One region of the Sporosarcina sp. Y1004 genome, then DNA from elsewhere that is predicted to be linked to it. Evidence: riboswitches for the same ligand, from Rfam matches in the RefSeq annotation. Region 1 holds a riboswitch; the other holds the start of a gene.

What was found. A riboswitch is a leader RNA that binds a small molecule or an ion and turns the genes downstream of it on or off. The one in region 1 is predicted to bind glycine.
Region 2: linked by a shared signal. The riboswitch ahead of AC25Y6_RS13770 (amino acid permease) and the one ahead of gcvT (glycine cleavage system aminomethyltransferase GcvT) in region 1 are both predicted to bind glycine.

Annotation. Positions count from the first base shown of each region.
Region 1 is NZ_JBYHFQ010000002.1:69,564-79,823, forward strand. Features, by position in the region: gene AC25Y6_RS01965 (lipoate--protein ligase family protein) at 174-1,010, opposite strand; gene AC25Y6_RS01970 (rhodanese-like domain-containing protein) at 1,172-1,489, shown strand; gene AC25Y6_RS01975 (hypothetical protein) at 1,614-1,817, shown strand; gene gcvPB (aminomethyl-transferring glycine dehydrogenase subunit GcvPB) at 1,958-3,418, opposite strand; gene gcvPA (aminomethyl-transferring glycine dehydrogenase subunit GcvPA) at 3,411-4,757, opposite strand; gene gcvT (glycine cleavage system aminomethyltransferase GcvT) at 4,792-5,889, opposite strand; glycine riboswitch at 5,946-6,023, opposite strand; glycine riboswitch at 6,025-6,116, opposite strand; gene AC25Y6_RS01995 (shikimate kinase) at 6,342-6,857, opposite strand; gene AC25Y6_RS02000 (hypothetical protein) at 6,888-7,067, opposite strand; gene comGF (competence type IV pilus minor pilin ComGF) at 7,048-7,497, opposite strand; gene AC25Y6_RS02010 (hypothetical protein) at 7,482-7,781, opposite strand; gene AC25Y6_RS02015 (prepilin-type N-terminal cleavage/methylation domain-containing protein) at 7,774-8,211, opposite strand; gene comGC (competence type IV pilus major pilin ComGC) at 8,198-8,539, opposite strand; gene comGB (competence type IV pilus assembly protein ComGB) at 8,550-9,605, opposite strand; gene comGA (competence type IV pilus ATPase ComGA) at 9,598-10,260, opposite strand, start outside.
Region 2 is NZ_JBYHFQ010000021.1:512-10,771, forward strand. Features, by position in the region: gene AC25Y6_RS13755 (YwzD family small protein) at 1-154, shown strand, start outside; gene AC25Y6_RS13760 (hypothetical protein) at 820-1,293, shown strand; gene AC25Y6_RS13765 (hypothetical protein) at 1,390-1,584, shown strand; glycine riboswitch at 1,705-1,805, shown strand; gene AC25Y6_RS13770 (amino acid permease) at 2,118-3,497, shown strand; gene AC25Y6_RS13775 (amidohydrolase family protein) at 4,453-5,679, opposite strand; gene AC25Y6_RS13780 (hypothetical protein) at 5,680-6,777, opposite strand; gene AC25Y6_RS13785 (YkvA family protein) at 7,245-7,649, shown strand; gene AC25Y6_RS13790 (M14 family metallopeptidase) at 7,764-8,954, opposite strand; gene AC25Y6_RS13795 (hypothetical protein) at 9,498-9,986, opposite strand.

The DNA of each region.
Region 1 (10,260 bases):
AACAAAACATGTATTTTCACGTAGAACACTACATGTTGTGTTAATTATAATACCTAATATACTACATATTGAAACCTGCTTCAATAAAATAGTTTTTACATTAAACTCCAAATGCTTAATTTACGCATTTCGGAACGCTTAATTCTCGATAAATAGCACCAAAGTTACAGATGTTATTTTCTATATGTCCAGTCATCATTCGCATATTTTTCCCGCTCAATTTCCATTACGAATTCGATTTGCTGTTCTGTTAATTCTAATGGTACAAGTTCCATATCAAGCGCTGATTCGAAACCTCTTGAAAATGCATCTGTACATTCCTCAATTGAAACAGAGCGGTTTATCAGTTTATCTATTGCTACCGCTTTTTCTGGCAAACTCATACGCATTTGTTCGCGGTGTTCTTCCGTTTTAAAGTTAAAGAGAGAAACCAGTTTGTCCACATCAAGACTTAAAAGTATCGCACCGTGCTGTAAAATGACACCTTTCTGTCTTGTCTGCGCGCTTCCAGCAACTTTCTTCCCCTCAACAACAAGTTCATACCAACTTGGTGTGTCAAAGCAGACTGCACTTCTCGGTTTCTTTAAATCATTGTTCTGTTGTTCAGTTTTAGGAACTGAAAATGACGCATCTAAGCCTAAGTTACGGAACCCTTCAAGCAAACCGCCCGAGATAACACGATACGCTTCTGTTACCGTTTCAGGCATTTCGGGATAACTTTCACTAACAATAACGCTGTATGTAAGTTCGTGCTCATGAAGGACACCTCTGCCCCCCGTTGGACGTCGAACGAATCCAAGTCCATTTTTTTTCACTTCACCCATATCTATTTCTCTTTCGACATTTTGAAAGTAACCAATTGATAACGTAGCGGGTTCCCATTCATAAAATCGAAGTACTGGGCCGATTTCCCCTTTGCTATGCCATTCTAGCAGTGCCTCATCCAAAGCCATATTGAACGAAGCACGACATTTTCCTGAATTAATGAAGTGCCAAACCTTTTTTTTCATTCGAATTCTCCCTCCACAACGAATTTCATTTTATCATTCCCATTGAACAAGTGCCACTCAATCTTTATAATGATAAGGTAGAGAGAAAGGGGAAATTTGTTTTGAACTATTATATCCTAGGGGCCGTTGCTCTTATCGTAATCATTTATTTTGTTGTGACGATGCAACGTCTTAAGAAAGCTGTTACAAACTTGACGCAAGAGCAATTTATCGAAGGTTATCGGAAAGCACAACTAATCGATGTGCGTGAGCCCAAGGATTATGATGCTGGTCATATTCTGGGAGCGCGTAATATTCCGTACTCTCAGTTCCGTCAGCGACATAAAGAAATCCGGTCGGACAAGCCCGTTTACTTATACGATCAAAACGGTGGAAAAAGCGCACGTGGAGCCTTACTTCTAAGGAAAAAAGGATATGATCAACTCTTCCACCTGCAAGGCGGCTTCCGTCAATGGACAGGTAAAGTGAAAAGTAAGTAAAATATAAAGTTCTTCCCCTTGGGAGGAGCTTTTTTCAATACTAGAGTATGGAATGAAGCAGCATATGTCATTAAAGAAAACGATTAATTGAGTTCTTTTTCCCAGTACGCTAGACGGCACTCGCATGCGTGTGGGGTCGTTCATTGCAAATAACACCCCACAATTAACCCAAGCGAGTAATCCTCCACTCAGCAATGCTACAGGCCGTTTCAACCGCGCTAATGAAGACCAATTGGACGAAACAATAATCCTTACGAATCAGGGACTTACAGAAACAGCGCAAGCTCTTTACAACAGTTATGCAGACGTTGAATGGGAGAAGTGCTAAACCTCGATTTACTCAAGTTATTCCACCACTGACAATGACAATTCTTCTGGCTAGATTTCCCTTTTATAAACCTCCACTTGCTCTAAATACGCCCACGACAAAAAGGCACAACAGGATTTGCTGTGCCTTTTGTCGATTACTTATTGTTTTATATAGCGCAAAACAGGATTACGTGCCGCCTTCGTTTCATCAAGACGATTGATAACTGTTGTATGCGGAGCATTTTGTACGATTTCTGGATTTTCTTCGACTTCTTTTGCAATTTGGATAAGAGCGTCACAGAAAGCGTCAAGTGTTTCTTTTGACTCTGTTTCTGTAGGCTCAATCATCATGCCTTCCTCAACGTTAAGCGGGAAGTAAATTGTTGGCGGGTGATAGCCAAAGTCAAGCAAACGTTTTGCCATATCAAGCGTGCGCACGCCAAGTTTCTTTTGACGGCGACCCGACAGTACGAATTCGTGTTTACAATGTCGGTTATATGGAAGGTCGAAATAAGGCTCCAATAAGCGCATCATATAGTTTGCATTCAATACAGCATTTTCCGTAACTGCTTTCAAGCCGTCCGGGCCCATTGAACGAATATACGTGTATGCACGTAAATAGATTCCGAAGTTACCATAGAACGGTTTAACACGACCGATTGATTGCGGTAAATTGTATTCAAACGTATAAACCTCATCTTTTTTCACAAGAACTGGTTTCGGCAGGTAAGGAATAAGATCCTTCTTCACACCCACTGGACCTGAACCTGGTCCACCACCACCATGAGGACCTGTGAATGTTTTGTGCAAGTTCAAGTGAACTGCATCAAAGCCCATGTCGCCAGGGCGTGCTTTAGACATAACTGCATTCAGGTTTGCACCGTCATAATAGAGTTTTCCTCCAGCAGCGTGAACAATCTCAGCCATTTCAAGAATTTCTTCTTCAAATAGACCTAGTGTATTCGGGTTCGTCAGCATAAGTGCTGCCGTGTCATCTCCTACATGTCGTTTCAGGTCCTCAAGATCAACAAGTCCGTCTTCACCCGATTTTACTGTAACCGTATCGAAACCGGCAACTGTAGCTGAAGCTGGATTAGTACCGTGTGCCGAATCCGGAACAAGTACTTTCGTACGTTTGAAGTCACCGTTTGCTTCATGGTAAGCACGGATCATCATAAGAGCCGTCCATTCACCGTGCGCTCCCGCTGCTGGCTGAAGAGTCACTTCGTCCATACCCGTAATTTCTACAAGATGCTCTTGCAGGTCATACATTACTTCCAGTGCACCTTGAACAGTCGACTCATCTTGCAGTGGGTGAATATTTGCGAATCCAGGATAACGAGCAACGGATTCGTTGATTTTCGGATTATATTTCATTGTACATGATCCAAGTGGATAGAATCCGGAATCAATCCCGTGGTTACGATTCGAAAGTGCTGTGTAATGACGCATAATATCAAGTTCGGAAACTTCCGGAAGTTCTGCAACTTCCTCGCGAACAAATCCTTTTGGCAATAAGCCGGAAAGGTCAAGTTCAGGCACATCCAGTTCAGGAAGACTATAGCCTATCCGTCCTTCTCTAGTAAGTTCAAATATTAATGCCTGGTTATCTTTATGCATGAAGGGCCTCCATTTCCTGCACAAGTGCATCGATTTCTTCTTTCGTACGCTGTTCAGTCACAGCGATTAGAGCATGGTTTGCAAATTCAGGATACGTCAAACCTAAGTCATAGCCGCCGATTATCCCTTTTGTAAATAATGTTGTATTCACTTCTTTAACAGACTGTTTGCAATCAACGACAATTTCGTTAAAATGCGATCCACTAAATTTAACTTCAAACCCGGCTTTTTCAAATGCTTCCTTCGCATAACGTGTTTTCACAATGTTCTGATATGCAATTTCTTGCGCGCCTATTTTCCCAAGTGCAGTCATCGCAACAGAAGCTGCAAGTGCATTCAGGGCTTGGTTCGAACAGATGTTAGACGTCGCTTTATCACGACGGATATGCTGCTCTCGTGCTTGAAGTGTCAAAACGTAACCTCTGCGGCCCTCATCATCCGTCGTTTCTCCAACAAGACGCCCAGGTACTTTTCGCATCAACTTTTTCGTCACTGCGAAATAGCCACAATGTGGTCCGCCGAAAGATTCTGGAATGCCGAACGGCTGTGCATCTCCTACCGTGATGTCAGCGCCTAGCTTGCCAGGTGGCGTCAGTATTCCAAGTGCAAGTGGATTTGATGATACAACGTACAATCCGCCTTTAGCGTGTGTAATTTCCCCGATTTTTTGAATGTCTTCGATTTGACCGAAGAAGTTCGGGTATTGAACTAAAACAGCGGCTGTATTCTCGTCTATCAATTCTTCCAGCATCGCCATATCTGTTACGCCATCTTTTTGTGGAATCATGACCACTTCGATATTTTGACCTGATGCATAGGAAAGCACTACATCACGAGATTCCGGATTAACCGTCTCGGAAACAAGAAGTTTCTTCCGACGCGTATGTCCAGATGCAAGCGTTCCCGCTTCTGCAAGAGCCGTTCCGCCATCGTACATAGATGAGTTTGCAAGATCCATACCAGTCAGCTCACAAATCATTGTTTGGAACTCAAAAATCGCTTGCAACTCACCTTGCGAAATTTCCGGTTGGTAAGGCGTATAAGCCGTATAGAACTCAGAACGCGAAATAACATGGTCAACAATGATTGGTTTGTAATGATCATAAACCCCTGCACCTAAGAATGATGCATATGTGCGCGCATCCGCATTTTTCGACGCAAGTTTTGACAGTTCTTTTGTTAATGAAGTTTCAGATTTCGCTTTTTTAATATTGTATTCGCCTTTAAATCGGACCTTTTCAGGAATGTCCGCAAAAAGTTCATCTATGGATGAAATACCAATTGTTTTCATCATTTCAGCGCGATCAGTTTCAGTCATAGGAATATAACGATGCTGCATGTCCTCTTAACCCCTTTTCATAATGTTAGTATGATTAGCGTTTATAAAATGGTGTAGCAATAATTACAGCTTTCAAACGTTTATTTCGAATTTCTATTTCAACTTCAGTTCCTTCAGCAGTATGCTCACGATTCAAAAGCGCAAAACCTATATTCTTTTTAAGTGTTGGTGATTGTGTACCCGTCGTGACTTCACCGATTTGTTCTTCACCGAGGAATACTTTGTAACCAGTACGTGGAATCCCTTTATCAATCATTTCCAAACCGATAAGTTTACGCGGTACACCATTCTCTTTTTGTGCAGATAAAGCTTCTTTCCCATGGAAATCTGCTTCTTTATTTACTTTGACTACAAAACCTACACCCGCTTCAAGTGGTGAGATCTCTTTTGACAATTCTTGTCCATATAACGGTAAACCCGCTTCGAAACGAAGTGTATCACGTGCTCCAAGACCCGCTGGTACGACGCCTTCACTTTCGCCTGCTTTCAGGATAGCAGACCATAGTTCAACAATCGCTTCCGGTGATCCATAAATTTCAAAACCATCTTCTCCTGTGTATCCTGTACGGGATACAAGCACTTTCTGACCTGAAATCTCGACATTTTCCTTGAAACGGAAAAACTTAATGTCTTCAAGCGGCTCGTTTGTCAACTTCTGAAGGACTTCCTGCGCTATTGGTCCTTGCAAAGCTAGAAGTGCATAGGAAGATGATACATTTTCAATTTTAACATCATCAGTCACGTAACTGTTCATCCACTCGAGATCTTTGTCGATATTTGACGCGTTGACAACAAGCAGATAGTCGTTTTCACCACGTTTGTAAATTAGAAGGTCGTCTACAGTTCCGCCATCTTCATAACACATAGCGGTATATTGCGCTTGTCCATCTTTAAGTTTCGAAACATCGTTCGTAACCATTTTTTGCAAATAAGGAAGAGAACCTTCCCCACTTACAAGCACTTCACCCATATGGGATACATCAAATAATCCTGCTTTCGTACGTACAGCTTCGTGTTCCGCTTTTATACTCGAGAATTGAACAGGCAATTCCCAACCACCAAAATCGATTGTTTTCCCGCCATACTCAGCATAGCTATCAAAAAGGACGGTACGTTGTAAAGTTTCTGACATAATTCATTCCCCCTTGGAAAATTGATAAAAAAGGACAGAGGTCCCCTAAGAAGAGAACCTCTGTCCTTGTACCTGAAAGTTTGACCTTACGGCTTTCCTCGTTGGTGGCCGATTATCCGGCACTCTCCAGAGATGCGTCCTGTATGAGTCTTGTTACCTGAGAGATTCATAACATAAGTTACTTGCTCCTTCGGCGACGCCTTTGCGTGCTCTCCTCATACAATCATTCGCGCTATTCAATTGAAATGAAAATGAATAAGATTCGGACAACTATTGCCCTTTCGCCTTATATCTTAACATTTCATCCATGTAAGTGCAATGCTTTTTAATTGACTGTCGTTTTAACGAACATTTATGCCTTTATAACCAAAAACGTTCGTGTATATCTTTGAAAATTAAACTTTCTGCTAACTATAGTTTTAAAAATCTAATCAACAGCTGATTTCCACTTATTACTTTTCCCCTTTAAGACGGCCAATTTGAAAAGCAATATAATCTACAATATCTCTTAACGAACGCTTTTCAGTTTCCACTTTAAAATGGGCACTTTGTAAGTAAAAAGGTTTTCGCGCATTAAATAAACCTTCAAGGTCGCTTCGGCTAGACCTTTGCACAATTGGACGATTCCGGTCGGTTGATATTCGCCTCCATATGTCACGAAATGGAGCATTAAGGAAAAAGACAAGTCCCGTCTCACGCATGACTTCCCTATTTTCCTTTCTCATCGCCACACCTCCGCCCGTTGCAATGATACAATATTCATCACGAAATGAGCGGAGAAAATCCGTTTCCAAATTACGGAAATACTCCTCGCCGTGCAGTTCAAATATTTGTGGAATCGACAAACCTGTCATCTTTACGATTTCATTATCCATATCGTAAAAGGGCATTCTTGTTGCATAACTAAGTCGTTTGCCGATTGCACTTTTTCCACATCCCATAAAACCAACTAAATATACTTTCTTCATCTCATCACCCATTTGGCAGAACGAATATGCTTATCCGCTCCGTTTCATTGTCCTCACCGTTTCGTTCTCATAATACGTCTCAAGCGAATCGTAATTCCTTTGTAGACTATCATGCCATGAAACGAGGGAGAAAAGAAAGAGACTAACGAAAAATAATAAAATAATTGTTGCTGCAAGCATGGCTCCATTTTCATTCCGGATACAATCCAACCGCAAACCCCCTTACTTTTACTGAACCATTAAGCAGCAATACATGAGCAGTTAAAGTCATACCGTCATAAGTGAATCTCACTGACTGAACTCCCGTAATCAATGGGACATGTCCCTCTCCGTTAACTAGTTTTCTAATGACAGTCCCACTTTGTCCTATGTTTATCCTCCCACGGCTTGTGACAAGACGAAAAGTAGTTCCTTCATAAAGCAATTGAATTTCACTAACATCTGAAAGCAGTTTTTGCATATCCAGTGAAAACAGTTCCCACTCTGTGGAGGAGGTGTCAAAGAACTTTTCCTCTATTGGCTCTTTCCAAAAAAAGAACAAAATAAATAAATGAAGAAAAATAGACAATACAGTTAGTTGGAAAATGCTTTCTAGGAACGTATAGCCCTTTTCGTCACGTACCTTTAGGTATTTACGCATTTATCGTACACCTTATCAATAATTTCATATGACACACAGACAGCTTGTCCATGAATGGACCACTTATAATCGATTTCTTCAATCTTCCGGACACCTTCCGATAATCCATATGCTTTAAAATAGATAGCGCCTTGTAATGCGGTTTCCGAAGCATACATTGCCGCCTTTTTTAACTGTAGTTTGGAAGTCGCGAAAGTGGAGAAAGGAAGTAGTGTGCCAAATATCACAATTACTATAGTCAATGTCAGTATCGTTTCCGGCCACGAATAGCCCCCTTCATTCATAAATAATCATCCTTCCACGCTGAAATTGTAACCGTATTTCAATCACACCTGAACTTGTCGAGAATGCAAGTGTGCCAGCTTTAATAATATCTCCGTTTGCATGAAACCCCACTTTCGATGATGTACTACTGCTTAGATAATGCATGCCTTCAGGAAATACATTCCTTGCAATTACTTTTCCACTTAGTTCAGAAGTAGTAAATTCAGATCCGGAATGTTTGAACTCCAATTGGGTTATTACAGAATTCGCCATGGAATAGGCTTGCATGTCTTGCACGGACGCAATAAATACTTGAAGGGCATCATCTTCTGATTTCACTCGAATCCATTGATCCCCGATAGGTAAAATGATTGCTGTCATAATTGACAGGACAGCTAATACAAGAATCATTTCAAGGAACGTGAATCCACTTTCCCTAGTTTCCTCCACCGTCTGCTCCTGAACCTGCCGTCCCACCCACTTTATCCACTTTGCCGTCCACTATTACTAAAAGGGTTCCGTCTGGACACTGCGCAGTTCCCGGTAAATATTGTTCATCTTCTAAATTACTCATAGTTGGCACGTGTTTTTTGTCCATTTTATAAGCCTCAACCTGGCCTTGTACCATTTTGATGTAAGCTGCGCAGCCTTTTTCATCAATTGACTTAGAATGTTTTGTGACATTTGGAATGGCAATGAGAATGAGAACCGAGATGATTAATAATACGATCATCATTTCGATTAATGTGAACCCTTTTTCATTACGAATTAATTTCATATAACCCCTCCTATAATTTATCCATCATTCCGTAAACGGGTAATAATAATGCGAGATACGCTGCTAAAATACAAATTGCGATGATACTGAATAAAGCTGGTTGAAGAACCGCTAAAGCCTTTGTCAGATTTTCGTCGATTGTTTCACTGAGTTGCTCGCTGTACAGTTGCAACTCTTTCGGTAGAAAACCGCTATCCGCACCATGTTTGGCAAATGCAGATAACTGCTCCTTTAATCCCTTTGTTCTGCTGACAGCAGTATGAAATGATTCTCCGAAAATGACTTGTTCTTTTACATTTCCAGCAATTTCACTTAAAACTGAATCCACTTTTTGATGAATTAATATATCTAGCGCGTCTTGCATAGATAATCCCGATTGAAGTAAGCTTCCAACTTCACTTGAAAAGTCTCGGGTCTTTACTGTTGAAAAAAAACTTCCTGCGATAGGAATAGTCATCATTACTTGTATTTTAGTTTCGGGTAGCAGTTTGCTATAAACAAAGATGCCAATAACCGTGAGCAGTGCCGTTATTAACGCAATACTTATAATGACATCAGGAATTTTCGTAACAAGTGAGGGCAACATTGAAACGAACCCATCCCCTTCATTTCCCCTTGAAATTGCAAGGTTTTCCATATTGGGCAGAAAAAACTTACGAAACGCTATTAGCAGTGCTGAAATAATAAGAAAAAGGAAAACTGGATAAATTAAAAGGTTTTTTAATTTTTTCTTTTTTTCTTCAGCTCTTTCGAGACGTACAGACACCCCCTCCAAAGCTTGTGCAACGCGCCCATCTATTTCCGCAATCGCAACAGGAAGAAGTACCCCCGATGAAAATCCTAACCGCGCCAACACGTGGGTCACCCCAAAACCTTCTTTAAAATCGGCATCCATCATTTCCAACATCGGATTATAAACTTTCATATGGTGTGGCAATAGTAAAGTAACGCCATCATAGAAGGTATAGCCTTCTGTTAGTAAAACAGCTAGTCTTTTCAGAAATACCGGTCGATTTTGAAGAGTTCTCTTTTTACGCAACATTGATTTACTTAAACGTCTATCCATCCCGTATCACACTTGAGCGGCTATATTTCCGGATGAGCGACTCCACTTTTAAATCATCCGGTACGATTACTCTTTCCCCGCTCATAATTGAGTCAGTAATTTGGGCAAGCCTATCTCCTTGAATAATTTCAAATACAGCCCCTCTTTCACCGGAACTATTTCGAATTAGGCGTTGGGCTGAAATGCATACGATTGTTTGTCGTAATTCTTCCGCGGAAACACCAAAATCCATCATCCTATAAAAACAACCGACAGGATCCTTGGAGTGAACAGTAGTTAATACCAAATGACCGGTCAATGCTGCTTGAACTGCGATTTTAGCGGTTTCACTGTCTCGAATTTCACCTATCATGATCACATCAGGTGAATGGCGCAATATCGCTTTAAGGCCAGCGGAGTATGTCATGCCGGAACGCTCATTTACTTGAATTTGTAGAAGATGTGAATGATTATTTTCAACAGGATCTTCCAATGTAATCACATGTCGCTCAAGATTATTTACACAATGGGCCGTTAAAGAATAGATAGTAGTCGTCTTTCCACTTCCAGTCGGACCGGTCAATAGAAGCAGTCCCTGCGGCTCAGACATCGCCTGACGCAATTTATCTGCCCATTCTTTCTCCATACAGAGCTCGTCGATGGAAACAATCCGGTC
Region 2 (10,260 bases), on a different contig from region 1:
GCGTATTTTAGAATATGGATATCGTCGAGGAAATGAGAATGATTCGATTAAAATGGCTGATTTTATTGGAGAGTTATCCGAGCAGCTAAGAATAGAGTTTAACAAGGATGAAATAGAAGGCCTAAATCCTAAATATAAGATAGAGGTGGAATAAAAAATGAAAAATGATGCCTGCGGAAAAGCGTGCCTGTGCACCGCACAATTCATACGCTATTCAGACAATTATAGAAGTGAATGAATGGAGTTGTTGAGTATTGCGGACAGAATGAGCCAGCTGTGCGGAGTTTTGAGCCACCGTTTGCGGACGTGAGAGCCTGAAAATCCATGCCTGTGCACCGTGCAATTCAGATGCTATTCAGATAATTGCAGAAGTGGATGATTACAGCCAAGGAAATGTACCACCCTTGACATTGTTTTTACCACTACATAACTTCTGGAAGATTTAAGATGAAAAATCATATTTTCTGTAATCAAGAAATTCGCGCTCGTTATACAAATTTGATTGATTTTCAGTAAGATCAGTCTTCCGCAAACGGGCCAAATTATTAAGTTATGGGGGGGGTATGTTTTGAATACAATAGTGTTATTTACAATACTTGTTTCTCTGCTAGTTCACACCATAACTTGCTGAGTGTTCTAACAGCATTGGTTGTAAATGCAGTAATTCTACTAATAGCAACCGTCCTTTTTAATAAATTAGATGTACAAGCATTTCATAAACAAACAGATGCCGTCTTTAGCAGTTTGGGAATACTAGTATTTGCGTTTTTTATTCCAGTGCAGCGATAATGGTATTAGAACAGGACTTGTATTAATTGCGTGAGTGGTGCTTTAAAAACAGCTTTAAATTATGAAGAGAAGGAGAATACTATGAAAGAAAAAAATGAAAAAAATCCTGAAAACGATACGGTTAAAGCAAGTGCTGAAGCTGCAAAAACTCTTGCTGATTTAGCGAAAGAAGCCCTGAAGTTTGGAAAAAGTAGTGAGGATATAACTATAGCTGATCAACAATCAACCTCGGAATACAATGCTGCCCTCTCAGAAACATTAAATTCAATTAATAAAGAAATTAGTGAAACTAACGAACCAGAAGAAAAATCTAGTCTTTACAAGCAAAGAGAAGATATTATGAATAGGATGAGAGAAGAAAAAGAAAAACAACGGCAGAATAATAACGAAAGAGAAGAAAAAGACAGAAATCAAGCAACAGGTTTTTTCACTATCGTTACAGCAGTTGCATTAGGAGCTGGAGCATTTGCAACTAAATTATTATTAGATAACAAAAAAGCTTAGATAGTAAGATCTCGATTTGATTGATTTATAAATACTTTGCCAGTCCCTTAAACTATTCAAACCTCAACCAGCCGTTTAATTGTCAGAATGGTGTGAGTGACACTTTTAGTAAGTCATAATCTGTATTGCAGTTCATCAATCGGGGGCAATTACTTAGTAGTAATCGTTCCTCCAACGATAACTAGCGGATCAATCGAAGAACGTGACAAACGAATTGCTGAGTTAACAATTAGAAGGTTTGAAGTTGTGCGCTTTTTTGAAAAGATAGTGGAAAGCATCGATTTGGCATAGTCAGAGAGCAGCAGTACGTCCCTATATGCTGCATGATGCAAAATAATGACTAAATTCAGAATATTGACTAGACTTTTACCATTCTATGGTTTATTATATTAATTAATCGAATAGTAGCGGATGAATATTATGGGAGAGACTAAACGTATTGTTTAGCACCGAAGGAGCAAGTTCCGAAAAACAGGAATCAATCTCTCAGGTAAAAGGACCATAATAGGACGCGTCTCTGGAGAGCGCCATGTGCCACCAAAGGAGTTACACTCTCAGGTAAAAGGACAGAGGAAGTATAGGTGAACACCTATATTTCCTCTGCCCTTTTTTTGTGGTGAAATGTGGTAAATTGTAAATAGGAGGGTACATCAACATAGTCTATGAGGAAATCTACTTATCAAATTATTATTGTTAATCGGCGGTCTATTATGTATTTACAATTATTGAAAATGTAAGCGCTTTATTATGAAGTGACAGAAGTGTGAAAGTATGATCAGAAGACTCGTTATTACTAACCTGAAAATTAAGGAGTGAAACATTTTATGCAGGAACAACAATTGGAAAGAGGCCTAAAAAATAGACACGTACAACTAATTGCAATTGGCGGGGCAATCGGAACCGGATTATTTCTAGGAGCAGGAAAGTCTATTCATCTAGCAGGACCTTCAATTTTATTTGCTTACCTTATTACAGGTATAATTTGCTTTTTGATTATGCGCTCACTTGGAGAACTACTCTTATCCAATTTGAAATATAATACTTTTGTGGACTTTGTACAAGATTATTTAGGGAATATGGCAGCTTTTATGACTGGCTGGACCTACTGGTTTTGCTGGATTTCAATCGCAATGGCCGATATAACAGCTGTTGGTCTCTATGCCCAGTACTGGTTCCCTGAAATACCACAGTGGGTGCCGGGGTTAATTGCGCTAGTCGTTTTGTTAATTATGAACCTTGCAACTGTAAAGCTTTTTGGTGAAATGGAGTTCTGGTTCGCATTGATTAAAGTTATTGCGATTCTAGGATTAATCGTAATTGGATCGGTTATGATTATTAAAGGATTTTCAACGAGTGAAGGTCCATCTAGTTTCACGAATCTATGGAGCCACGGCGGAATGTTCCCGAATGGCATCAGTGGATTTATTCTCTCATTCCAGATGGTAGTATTTGCGTTTGTTGGGATTGAACTTGTTGGTCTGATGGCGGGCGAAACAAAGGATCCGGAAAAGGTTATTCCAAAAGCCATCAATAATATCCCTATTCGGATTATTATCTTCTATATTGGCGCCCTGATTATCATTATGAGTATTTATCCGTGGACTGCAGTCAAGCCTTCGGAAAGCCCATTCGTTCAAGTTTTCGTAGGGGTTGGAATCATTGCAGCTGCTGGTATCGTCAATTTTGTTGTCCTGACATCCGCTGCTTCGGCATGTAATAGTGCTATGTTTAGTACAAGCAGAATGATGTACTCACTTGCTAAAGACAAATATGCACCTGAACGTTTAGCAAAACTTAATAAACGTAAAGTACCTGCCGGTGCATTGTACTTCTCAAGTATCGTTATTCTAATTGCTGTTATTTTGAACTATGTTATGCCAGAAGGCGTATTTACGCTAATTACAAGTATTTCTACAGTATGTTTCATCTTTATTTGGGGAATTACGGTTATCTGCCATATGAAATATCGTAAAACAAGACCAGAGCTAGCGAAAGCAAGCAAATTTAAAATGCCGCTTTACCCGATTGCCAACTACGCAATCCTACTTTTCCTAGCGTTCGTTCTTGTTGTTCTTGCACTTGCGGAAGATACTCGTGTTGCCTTGTTCGTAACGCCTGTTTGGTTTATTTTGCTAACTATAACGTATAAGTTCCAGGTGTCGAAATTAAAACATGTTCATCAGCCAAAAGTAGCGGAAAGTTAAGTCCGTGACCTACCTCGCGTAGGCCTCAAGTGTAATGCATTAAGTCAACGAAGAAGCAGGTCCCCAAAATGACTTAGAATCAATAGTACAGGAAAAACGACAGAAAAGGGATGCAGATGCTACCCTTCTCTGTCGTTTTTGTGTGAGGATAAAGATAGTAGGGTTAGAATATTATTCACCTTCCGCTTGTACAAACTTATAGCAAATAGGCGTTGTTATCTAAACCGCTTGAAGGGCACTTATATCGCTTTCGATTAAGTAATTGATAGGAATCTTCTAGGGCGAGGGATGGCTCTGTATCGAGTCTAGGCGATGGATTTACTTCGTAACGTTAAAGGCCACAATTACGATTGAAACTTCCGTTAAGAAAACAAACATAGATGCATCAGTGAACAGTTTTCTCCACACAATCGAATCATTCCTTCCGAATTTATATGTGTATATAAAAGTTCATGAAGGACGCCGTTTTGATTTACAGACTAAACAAGATGATATTCACTGTTTCTTCGAATCTATTCACATGTTTTTCAAAGTCGCTTCTTCTTCGATTTGAAAAACTTGGCCCGTTCCGCAACCCGACAATAGCACTCCCAGTATAAAGAAGTGAATATGGTTTTCTATTAGATAAATACTAAAGAAAGGGGGGAGTGAGGTTAAAATACTTATTGATAAAGTACTCGTAGTATTTTCGATAATTTTATTAGCTGGTTGTACTGCATTGAATGAACCTTCAATTGGATTAACCAACAAGTCTTCGGACATTCACATTGCTGAAAATGATATACAGAGTTTAGACGTAGTGTCAGGTACCTGTGCGTTGATCTATTCTGATTATTCACCACAACTACATATTCATGAACAGGAGATTAGATAGGTAGCTGATTATCTAATCTCTTTTGCTTTTTATACAATTGAGAGAGTTATTGGTTTTTTTGTTGCACAGGCACACAAACAACTACTTTGTTCGATCAATTACTATTTCACCTCGAAAGAAAACTTGCTTTATCTTTTCAATCTCAGTAATTTCTAAGCCAGGAACACCTTCCGCCACAAGGAAGTTTGCATCTAAACCCCATTCTAGCCTACCAAAGCAATCTCCTTTGCCTAAAATTTCGGCTGGATGTGCAGTTAACATTGCTAAAATCTCATTTTCATCATAGTCATGTTGCTTTAATAACTGCATGGCCGGGTTGGCAATGAGCATCAATACATCTGGTCCTTTTAGGGTTTGATCTTGAAATGGCAACCATGAAATTCCTTGATAAGGGGGTAAGTAAGCATCTGTAGAAATTGAAACACCAATATTATTATTCATTAATTTTAGAATCTCTTCAGGTGAATTAGGCCGTACATGAGTTCCGCCCATCGGTGTAGCGACAACTTTCACCTGTTGTTCTGCTACTTTAATTATTAACTGTTCCGTAATGCCATGTGCATGGTGCAACACATCAACACCAGCCTCCAAGGCCATTTGCAGAGCAACCTCACCAGCAACATGCGCACCTATTTTCTTACCAGATTGGTGATAGATTTCTACGATCTGTCTTAATTCTTCTAGTGTATAAATGATTTCACCTGCCCTTGGGACTTCATCTGCAGTAAAATTTGCTGGCGTCGCATTGATAAAAATATTTTCACCTGGATAGTCACTTGCCAGAGCAATCCGTTGCACTAAATTAGGATTGACTAACTCTTTTTTCTCTATGGTCTGTGACTGTGTGATAGCCGTATAATGAGCTAATTTTTCAAAACCAATTGATATACTCGTCGTTGCAAAGGAAACATCAAGCGGCATATCTAAAACAGCACTTCGATAATCGCTCAACGTAAAATCACAGAAAGGATGCCCGCATATTTGTTCCCCAAGTGCTGTAATCCCAGATGATAGGGCACTAAGGAGTAGCGCTTTTCCTACTGCAAAATGATTTTCGGGAGAAGTAGAATATAGTGAAGATGGTGCATACTCCAATAAGTGGGTATGGCAATCAACCAGGGATGGTGTTATGACATAATTCGAGTAATCCATAACAGGTAAACTAGGATAGTGTTCCTGAAGTTCTTCCCATTTCCCCACAGCTAAAATCTTTCCATCTTCCACAGCAAAAGCACCATTATCAATCGTCCCTAACTTACTGACAGTGACAATCTTTTTTCCCCTAACTATATAGCGATGACTCTTCATCTAAATCACCAAAAACGGAGTTAAAAAAGCAGCTAATGCCAAAGCTGTAACAACTCGGAGTAGCAGTCCAATCAGTGCAGCTTTTAAAGCTTCTTTTTCATTAAGATCAGATGTTTCCGCCCAAGTGACTGGAATCTGACCAAAAATGACGGACAAGGGCAACCCTGAATTCGCCAAAACAAATGATCCGACAATTAACCGTGGATCCACTGTACTTGCAAGATCTGCAAGTTGAGCAACTGCCAACGTAGGAGCAGCAAGGATTGAAATGATGCCCGTTGTTGGTTCAATACTTATGAAAGTTAAGATTGAAGATAAAGAGGATTCAATTACACTCCAAACACCAAAAAACTTTAAAGCACCAATAAAGAAGAACACAGCTGCAACAGCTGGAATTATGATTAACAAAAGAAGTTCTACACCTTCTTTTGCTGAGGAAAATACCGTCTCCAGAAACCTTGTTTTTGGCGTAAAGCGAGGTAGATGTTCCAATTCAACCCTTTTGGTATCTCGATAAATTGTTTTTGATAAAATAAAAGGAACCACGATAATGGGAAGGAAAATCGAGAGGACAATAAGTGGAAAGGATTGAATACCAAAAACGGAAAGTGCAATGAGCCCTAATACCAGGGTAGCGAATGATTGTGGAGATTGAATCATTGTTGCGATAGCTATTTTTTGTTCCGCCTTAGTAGCCTTTGCTTTAACGAGAATCGGACCAGAAATTTTTCCAGCCGCGTTAATATCACCAAGGATATTATAAACACTCGGGATGATAACAGCTGGATTGATTTTAAGCCACTTCATTACTGGAACAAAAAGTCGTATGAGACCATCCGTAAATCCTAACCGTTCCAATAATCGTCCAAAAATCACACTGACAATAATCGCAATCCCCACTTCACTTGTTAAAAAAACATCTACAACGATTGGTTTCACTTCCCCAATGATCGTATTAAAAAAATCAGCCAGTGAGTTAGGAGCAAATAATAGGATAATCAGTGAAATGCAAACTAACAAAACCCCTATCACTTCAAAAGGATACCATTTTGACCTTGGAGATTTGGCTTTTGAGGTAGATGCTTGTTTTTTGTCCATAGTAAGACCCCCTATCGTTTTACTAACTTATGTGTGGAGGAATTCTTGTGTGTTTGTCTAATTTTAGGTAATTTTAAGTATTGGTGCAAGGTTGTATTCGGACAATTCACTGGAATTATATATTTATGAACAGGAGATTAGATAGGTACATGACTATCTGATCTCTATTGGTTTTTTATGCAATTGGGTGAATTGTTGGTTGTTTTTGTTGCACAGGTACCGATTTTTAATATTTTGTCTCCCTATTGCAATAGTTTTTACTGCTGTATTAATTTTAATATAAGTGGTGTATTGTTAAGAATATAATGAAAACAAGATTGGAGGGATATAGATTGTTTGAGAAGTTTAAAAAAAGCAAGAAATATAATTCAGAAGAGACAAATCTAGAGGAAATAACAGATGATTTAAAGATAGAAGAGGTACAAGATGAATTGAAGATAGAAGAGTTAATAATAGAAGCAGAAAATATGGACGAGGTAGCTATTCATAAACATGAAAAGCATTACTCCAATGACGGGTTATGGAATAAGGTTCAAAAATTTTCCAAGAAGGCTGGTTCAACAGTTGTATATGCTGTTCTAATCCTTTATTTCACGTTGCAGAAACCAGAAATACCTTTGAAAATAAAAGCTACTATTCTAGGAGCACTAGGGTATTTTATACTTCCATTGGACTTAATTCCAGATGTTGCTGTAGGGGTAGGCTATGCCGATGATTTAGCTGCAGTTACCTTTGCGCTATTCCAGGTATCTATGTATATTGATGAAGATGTCAAAAAACGAGCAAAAGATAAGCTTAAGGTTTGGTTTGGAGAAGATGTAGACACATCTGAATTAGATGATAAATTAGATGGTAAATCCCAATTGGAGTAAAAAGAATTAATTTCAGGTACCTGTGAACGAAACTGCTCTGGCAATTCAATACAATTACATATTTATGAACAGGAGATTAGATAGATACTTGACTATCTAATCTCTATTGTTTTTTTACATATATAACCCCGCTAGAAAAATTCCTAACGCCTCTTGATAAATTTCATCAAACTGGTCTAATGGAAGCGGATTTATTCCTGAACCAAGTTCAACTGTGAATCCAGGTCTCCGCCATTCCTGAATAAACCAATCCTTATATCCAGCGTAGCTGTCAATTGTTTGAACTGCTTCGTATCCGCTGACCCTACTGAACTCGTTAACAAGAACTTCAGACTCAGGAGGTTCAAGGTTCTCGTACCCCCAATAAATCACTTCTCCCTGTGTATGAAAAGCGAGTACCCTTGCGAAATCACGTTTTCTTGTCAGGTCCGCAATCGCAATTGCCTCAGGTTCGGACAAAGGACTTTCACCACCATAATCTCTTGGACCCGGACTCTTAGGATTACGGGCTCTTTCCAAATCCCAATTGGCAGGAAATTGATCATTGAGATCCACACCCCTAATATTGGCTTTCCACTCCGAAAAGTCCAAGCTGCCATTATTCCATTCAACAACGCTGCTTCGCCATGGCTCATTTGCAGGCGGACCATTTAACACCAAATTTACGCCATCCGGGTTGACCATCGGAACAATGGATAATGTCGTTTGCTGGTAAAAAGGGAATGTGAAAAGACCGCGGATAGGAGTTTGGTTCGTTAAGGAAAGCAGATAATCATTTAAAAAAGTCAAAGTGATAGGGGTAGTAATCCATTCATTCGCATGAAATGAAGCATTATAATGAACTCGTTTAGTTCCACTACCTACCAAGATTTCTGGTATTTCCAGTCCTAAAACGGAATTTCCGATAGGAGGGGTTTGCAAAAATGGATAAACGGCTAGTAACCTTCTGATATCATTCATCATGATGTCGTAATCATAGTTTTGTTTCCCGTTTACAAGCCTCCAGGTAATCCTTTTAGGAATTTTAATCACCTGTCCGACTTGCAGGCGGTTCGGTTCAAGATTAGGGTTGACAAGGAAAAGTGTATACAAAGGAAGATTTTGTCTTTGGGCAATCAACCATAGAGTATCTCCTGATTGAATTGTATAATTGATAGCAACAAATCCAGGAATTTGAATTTGCTGACCTACCGTAAGTATTTGTGGGTTGATGTTTCGGTTGGAATCGATAATCAGTTGAAGAGGCATCTTGAATAGCTGGCTGTAATTCCAAAACGAATCTCCGGGTCTAACGAATATGTCCATGTCGTACCTCCTCTTAGTTAAAAATACTTAGTAATAAGAGTATATGAAGTATTGAGGATTTTAATTTCATACCTGTTCAGGCAATTCACTACATATTTATGAACGGGAGATTAGATAGGTACTTGACTTCTATTGGTTTTTTATATAATTAGGTGACCGCTCGTATATCGATAGAAACCGCCCGAATCTCGCGGCTGACCGCTCATATATCGAGAGAGACCGCCCAAAGCCCGTGCCTGACCGCTCATGTATCGAGAGAGACCGCCCGAAGCCAGTGGACGACCGCCCATATATCGGGTTGGACCGCCCGAATGTCGCGGCTGACCGTTCATATATCGAGAGAAACCGCACGAAGCCCGCGTCCGACCGCTTAATTTCAGGTACCTGCACACAAGGTTATTCCGACGATTCACCACAATTACATACTTATGAACAGGAGATTAGATAGGTACTTGACTATCTAATCTCTATTGGCCTTTTATACAATTAGTTAGATTGTTCGTCTTCGTTTGATGCACAGGTACTATTTTTAATGAAATTGATTCACTTACTTTGGAAAACACGTTTGAAATATTCCTTTTGTTCATTATCTTTTGCTGCGTTTAATTTATGTTGTCTATCCTCTTCAAGTTTAGTTCGGAGTTTGGTTTCATCTCTGTGTTGATCTAATTTGATCTTTAAATCATGGACGGTCGATGAAATATAATCACACCATTCCCCTTTGTGATTCCATTCTACTTCTATATCCTGATAAGAATGATTACGGGCATAATCAATCGTTTCATTATTCCAATCTATTTTTAGACCATCTGATTTATATACCGTAAAATTCTTATTATCATGATTTAAAACAATGGTAACGGTCCATTCTGCCCATTCAGAAAACTTAATACTTACACCTTCAAACACAAGGATTCTTGTTTTAGCTAAGAGTGCTTCTCCTTCATGCACATCTTCATTCTTAATATTTAAATTAACTTTATCACCATGTTTCACCAAGTCTAATAATGTAACGAGTTTAATATTTTCCACAACCGCCGTTTTTTTACGATAAAGGCCAAATATATTAAGTCCCCCTCATATTGAAAAGTTTAGTAAGTATATTGCTAAAAGATTAGTAGTATTCTTTAAGGCTCATAAATAAAAAGGTTTTCTCCTCCAGAGAACGAAGTGACTGCAGTACAGGAAATAATTTAGATCGCAAAACAGCTGCCGTTCGAAAATTTTATGTGCAACAAAAAACAACCAATAATTCACTCAATTCTATGTTCGCTTTATGGTCGAACCGTGTGTTACCTCTAATTAC